2 regions of the Proteiniclasticum sp. genome follow, and region 2 is predicted to be linked to the other one. Evidence: riboswitches for the same ligand, from Rfam matches in the RefSeq annotation. Region 2 holds a riboswitch; the other holds the start of a gene.
What was found. Region 2 has a riboswitch for lysine ahead of RTX25_RS12855 (hotdog domain-containing protein). Riboswitches for the same ligand answer to the same signal wherever they lie in the genome.
Positions count from the first base shown of each region.

Region 1: it holds a riboswitch for lysine, as region 2 does, so the genes downstream of both, RTX25_RS08245 (transporter substrate-binding domain-containing protein) here and RTX25_RS12855 (hotdog domain-containing protein) in region 2, are expected to answer to the same signal.

Region 1 is NZ_DAMBTF010000012.1:3,404-6,828, forward strand. Features, by position in the region: gene RTX25_RS08240 (metallophosphoesterase) at 1-1,004, shown strand, start outside; lysine riboswitch at 1,160-1,340, shown strand; gene RTX25_RS08245 (transporter substrate-binding domain-containing protein) at 1,501-2,325, shown strand; gene RTX25_RS08250 (amino acid ABC transporter permease) at 2,418-3,173, shown strand; gene RTX25_RS08255 (amino acid ABC transporter ATP-binding protein) at 3,178-3,425, shown strand, end outside.
Region 2 is NZ_DAMBTF010000029.1:24,450-27,874, reverse strand. Features, by position in the region: partial or broken gene RTX25_RS12860 (alanine/glycine:cation symporter family protein) at 19-988, opposite strand; lysine riboswitch at 1,560-1,730, shown strand; gene RTX25_RS12855 (hotdog domain-containing protein) at 1,811-2,200, shown strand; gene RTX25_RS12850 (3-keto-5-aminohexanoate cleavage protein) at 2,200-3,039, shown strand; gene RTX25_RS12845 (L-erythro-3,5-diaminohexanoate dehydrogenase) at 3,045-3,425, shown strand, end outside.

The sequences.
Region 1 (3,425 bases), on a different contig from region 2:
TTGCATTAGCAGATGCTTTAGAAGAGATAGAAGATGCTGGGACAAAGGTCTTTGTGACACCTGGAAATCATGACATCAATAATCCTCATGCACGAAGCTTCATCGGATCAAAACAGACCAAAGTGGAATCTGTCACACCTATGGAGTTCAGTGAAATCTACGGGGAATACGGATTCAGTGAAGCATTCATGCGTGACGAACATTCTCTCAGTTATGTCGCTGAGGCGTCGGATGATGTATGGATCCTGCTTGTGGATACCAGCAAATACAAGCGGAACATCGAGCTCAATTATCCGGAGACCGGAGGAATCATCAGTCTCGGGACTTTCACCTGGATGAAGGAGGTTCTTTCATCTGCTGAAGTAAAGGGTGCCGAAGTCATCACAGTGAGTCATCATAATGCGCTTATTCACAGCCCCATCGCTGTCGAAGATTATATCATCGACAATAATGAGGAATATCTCAACATCGTAAGACGTCATGGTGTCCGCCTGAACCTCACCGGTCATATTCATATTCAGGATATTAAGAGTACAGATGAAAAAGAACCTTTTTATGAAATCTCAACAAATGCACTTTCAGTGTATCCACATAAATATGGGATGTTACGCGTCCTGCCGGATCTCAGCATGGAATACGAGAGTGCCAGAACTGATCTTAGAGATGTCATGGCTGGAAGCAGTCTGAAGGAATTCAGATCGCTTGAAGACTGGTCAAGAGACTATTTTGAGAAAGCTTCTGTGACAAGAATGCATGCACGTTTCATGGAAGAGTCCAATGCTACGAAAGAAGATGCCGATCTGATGGCTGAGGCCATCGGAAAACTTAATGTTCTGTATTTCGGAGGGGATGAAGATAAAGTGACCCAAGAGATGCTGAGCCATGAAGGACTTAAAATCATGAGTAAATATTCGGAAGACAGATCAGCATATTATATGGACCGCATTCTGAATGAAATCGGACCTGATGACAATAGACTCTCAATTCCGGCAAGAAAGCATTAAGAATATTTGAATTTCAAAGCATATGAAATGATTTACATCTCCAGTAAAATGCATAGATTGATGACAGATTCATTATTATTGCATAATACGGTTGACACAAAAAAACAAGTACGTTAGTATAGAGTCAACAATTTAATAGTGACCTCATCTTTATCAGATGAGGTAGAGGAGCGATATTTAAGAACCATGGAGTAGCTGAGGAAGCAAAGATCCCGTGGAAGAGGAAATGTCGCCGAAGTGTATGACAGCCTCACTGTCACATGCTGGGCTTGCAGTTAAGAGCTGCCGGACTGTCCTTATGGCCAACCCAGGTCATAAGGTTGAGCTATCTTATCAAGGGAAAGAAAGGGGATCTAGGGTTGCATTTGTAATACCTGAGTTCGTCTCAGGTATTTTTTATTACAAAAAAATTCACTATTAAATGGTTGAAATGTATTTTTATAAGTAGTATAGGTATGGGTATACAAGTATCCTTACAAAAGAAGGAGAGTATAAAATGAGAAGAATATTAGCTATATTAATGGTTATCATGAGCACATCACTGATTCTGGCCGGATGCGGAACAAAGATCGATGCTGAAGGAGACGGTGTATTTAAAGTAGGTATGGAAGCCGGCTATGCACCATTCAACTGGACACAGAATGATGATTCAAACGGAGCAGTTAAAATAGAAGGTACTGAGGAATATGCGGCAGGATATGATGTGGAAGTGGCGAAAAAAATCGCTGAAGGCCTTGGCGAAGATCTTGTCATCGTCAAAGTCGAATGGGACGGCCTTGTACCGGCACTTAAGTCCGGAACAATAGATGCCATCATCGCGGGCATGTCACCAACCGAGAAAAGAAAAGAATCCATCGATTTCACCGACAACTACTACATGTCAGATCTTGTCATGGTAGTGGCTAAAGGCGGCGAATACGAAAATGCGACAAGCCTTGCTGACTTCTCTGGAGCTAAAGTTACAGCTCAGCTGAATACCTTCCATTATGATGTCATCGACCAGATCGAAGGTGTTGAAAAACAGACTGCCATGGATAATTTTTCAGCCATAAGAGTTGCTCTGGAATCTGGAGTCATCGATGCCTATGTGACAGAAAGACCGGAAGCGGTCAGCGCCTCCGCAGCAAATGACAAGTTCACATTTGTGGAACTTACAGACGGATTTGAAACATCACCAGATGATACAGCCATCGCAGTAGGAATCAGAAAAGGAAACGAAGAACTGATCGGACGTATCAATGAAATACTTGGAGACTTACCTGTAGAAGAGCAGCAGAGCATAATGGATCAGGCGATCCTCAATCAGCCTTCACAGAACTAATCAGAATGACCTGGCTCCTTGGCTGGAGCCAGTTTTTCCATGAGGAGGATATATTTACAGTGGATTCGATAATAAACTTTGTAGAAACGCTTATGAACATAATGGTGAGCAACTGGGAGATGTTCCTTAGAGGAGCACTTTCCACCCTTCAGATTTCCATACTCAGTACCATCTTAGGTACAGGTCTTGGACTGATCATAGGAATTATAAGAACAATCCCCCAACCGGAGAGAGGGCTTAAGCGTATTGTGCTGAAAGTCATCAACGGACTGATGTCGGTATATATCGAGGTGTTCAGAGGAACACCTATGATTGTGCAGGCCATGATCATCTACTATGGCGTAGCTCAGGCTTACGGAATAGATATGAACAGAACCTTTGCCGCCATTCTGATTGTAACCATCAATACCGGTGCTTATATGTCGGAAATCGTAAGAGGAGGAATTCTCTCCATCGACAAAGGTCAGTATGAAGCTGCCCAGTCCATTGGTATGACCCATTTCCAGACCATGATGAATGTAGTGCTGCCTCAGGTTATCCGAAATATTCTTCCTGCAACAGGAAATGAATTTGTCATCAACATCAAGGATACTTCGGTGCTGAATGTCATCTCGGTGACTGAACTGTTCTTTGCGACTAAGTCTGTAGCGGGTGTAAACTATATGTATATGGAAACCTTCATCGTTGCGGCGATGATCTATCTGGTCATGACTTTCTCGGTAACCAGAATTCTGAGACTGATCGAGAGAAGAATGGATGGTCCTGCAAACTATATCCTCACCGGGAATCAGATGCAAGTGCTTGAACCGGAAGATCAGATAAGAAAGAGCGAAAAGAGGGGGAAGTAAGAAAATGGAAAATATCATAGACATCAGACATCTTCGAAAGTCCTTTGGAGAGCGCGAAATCTTAAAGGACATCAACTTCAAGGTCGATGGTGGAGAAGTTGTCTGCATCATCGGAGCATCAGGATCCGGAAAATCCACACTGCTCAGATGCATCAATCTTCTTGAAATACCCAGTGGCGGAGAAATTCTATACAGGGGAAAGAACATCCTTGAAGAAGGATCCAGTGTCAGTGCATACCGTACAAAACTCGG
Region 2 (3,425 bases):
TCAGTCTGTTTCTGATAATTATACAGCCTTTTCTTTTTCTTCCTGGTCTTCCCTGCCGAAGAACTCCTTAGTCCTCTTGATGACAATTTTTCTCAGAAGGAGCAGCCCGATAAGGTTAGGAATAGCCATCAGACCGTTGAGTGTGTCTGACAGATCCCAGAGCTGAGCGAGTCCGCCGATTGCGCCTATAGCTATCAGAGGAATATATATCAGTCTGTATATGATGATCGATTTTGTTCCGAGAATAAACTCGATACACTTCTCTCCATAGTAAGCCCAGCCAAGTATGGTGGAAAATGCAAACAGTAGTATTCCTACGGATACAATGATTCCTCCAAAGGGTATAACACTGTCAAAGGCTGCAGTCGTCAGTGCTGAACCGGTAGCTCCACTGTTCCAAACACCGGACATCATGATTGAAAGTGCGGTCAATGTACAGATTACGATGGTATCCATAAACACTTCAAAGATACCCCATAAACCTTGTCTTACCGGATGGTCGGTAGTGGCTGCTGCATGAGCGATAGGTGCGGAACCCAGACCTGCTTCATTGGAGAAGACCATTTCCGATGTAGTACATCGGTCCGCCTACAAAGTCGCCATTCTTGTTCTTGACTCTATACTCGATGGACAGCACAACCTCTGCAAATTTTGTGGTCATACCAAAGATCGCGGAGACCCACATCCAGAAAATCGCACCAGGCCCACCTATGGAGATGGCAGTTGCCACCCCGGCAATATTACCAGTTCCGACGGTTGCGGCAAGTGCTGTTGATACCGCCTGGAAAGCGGAGATGTCGCCTTCACCCTTGGTATCTTTCTTGAACATCTTCATGAGTGTGTTGCTTAATACATATCCAAGTTTTGCAATCGAGAAAAATCTGGTCTTGATCGTAAAGTAAACACCAGTACCAACCAGTAACAGGAGCATCGGCGGTCCCCAGACGAATTCATTGATGATGCCGTTAATTTCCAGCAGTTTTTCCATTAATTTCCCCCCATAAAATATTCACTGTCTGGCCAGACAATATTGAGATAAAGATGTATCAAAGTCGGCTTGCGCAAATCTTCTACAACTTTGTAAAATAATAAAAGAAATGCTTCTATAGTGCAAGTGAAATATACTTCCTAAAACTAAATTTCTGAAATTCCGAATTAAACTTAAATTATATTGGGAAATATATAAATTTTCTGTTAAATGTGCAGTGATTATCATAGATTTTAAGAAGAGATTTTTAATTTAATTTGTATATTTTATAACAATATCAGTTCCAGTTTATTCATTAACTGAAATAAGATGATGAAATGCGTAGAGAATATTTATGTGCTGATAAGTATACAGATCCATGATAATATCAGTTAAATGAATATACCCGCAGAGAAATAATTGTCGTTTTCGAATGAAGTAAAATTAATAAATATACTTTTATATGCATAAATAAGCGTTTATTACAATGTGAAGCATAACAATAGCAAAAAAATATGATAAAATATTATCTTACTGTTGATTTTTTAAACGATTACAGTTTATAATGAGATGACAATGCACATAATAGTCACTTTTAAATAGAGGAGCGGCCAGAAGGTAATGGTAATCACAAGAAACCCTTCTTTTACCATGAATAGCTGATCGCCGAAGGAATATGGAAAAGGGTTTTTCTTTATGTCCTGGTGAAAAGGCGCAAAGCCTATCACTGTCATGTAGATATACATGGAGCGCTATTTATGTTTTTTAAACATAAAGTGCTCTTTTTTATTGCGTTTTTTTAGAGAACTTAAGAAGTTCAGAAAGATGACAAGGAGGATTTACATGGAAGCGATGATCAGATTAAGGATGAGTGCGCATGATGCACATTATGGGGGTGGACTCGTGGATGGGGCAAGAATACTCATGCTCTTCGGGGATGTGGCAACCGAGCTTCTCATAAGAAGAGACGGGGATGAAGGACTGTTCAGAGCATATGAAAACATCGAGTTTCTGGCGCCGGTCTATGCCGGGGATTATATCGAAGTTGTGGGCAGAATCGTCAGTGAGGGTAAGACTTCACGTATAATGGAATTTGAAGCAAGAAAAGTCATTGTTCCTCGAAGCGATATCAGTGCGTCCTCATGCGATGTTCTACCTGAGCCCATCGTTGTATGCAGAGCAGTGGGAACCTGCGTGACGCCGCTTGAAAAGCAGAGAGGAGAAAAGAGGTAATGGAAAAACTCATCATCACAGCAGCCATCTGCGGTGCAGAAGTGACAAAAGCCCATAATCCGAACGTTCCTTATACCGTTGAAGAGATCAGAGAAGAAGCTAGACGAGCCTATGAAGCAGGGGCTTCCATTATTCACCTCCACGTCCGTGAGGATGACGGGAGACCCACACAGGATAAAGAGAGATTTGATGCCTGTATTCAAGCAATAAGAGAATGCTGTCCGGATGTCATCATACAGCCAAGTACAGGTGGAGCTGTGGGGATGAGCTCTGATGAAAGACTCCAGCCTCTTGAGCTTGATCCTGAAATGGTAACCCTTGACTGTGGTACGCTTAATTTCGGAGGAGATGAAATCTTCGTCAATACGGAGAACATGATTAAGGAGTTCGCCGACAGGATGAGGAAAAAGAGCATCAAACCGGAGTGCGAAGTGTTTGACAAAAGTATGATCGATACAGCGGTAAGACTTATGAAGAAAGGTCATATCGAAAAACCTATGCACTTCAATCTTGTCATGGGGGTTAACGGAGGCATCTCGGGGGAACCAAGAGATCTCATCTATCTTGCTGAATCTCTACCCGAAGGGTCAACCTTCACCGTGTCGGGTATAGGGCGTGCTCAGCTGCCATTAAATACCATGGCGATTCTTATGGGCGGTCATGTAAGAGTGGGATTTGAGGACAACATCTATTACTGGAAGGGCAAACCGGCAGATTCCAATGGTGATTTTGTCAGAAGGATTGTAGAGCTTGCAAAGCTTCTTGGGAGAGAAATCGCATCTCCTGATGAAGCGAGAGAAATTCTGGGCATTAAAAGAAAAGACAGGTTGAGGGAGTAAAAATGATGAAAAGTGGATGCAAGTATGGAACACACAGAGTGATTCTGCCTGAGGGCGTATTGCCACAAGCTGCATTAAAGATCGATAATACCATGGAAATATACGACAATGAGATTCTTGTGGATGTCATCGCATTGAATATCGATTCTGCAAGCTTCACTCAGATTGAGATTGAAGCGGATCATGACAGCGAGAAAATCGGAAGAAAAATCATGGAGATTGTTGAAGAAAGAGGTAAGATGCAGAACCCTGTCACAGGTTCGGGGGGGATGCTCATCGGAGTGGTGGAAGAAATCGGAGCCGCACTGAAAGACAAGATAGATCTTAAACCTGGAGACCGGATTGCGACGCTTGTTTCTCTCTCCCTGACACCGCTGAAAATCGAA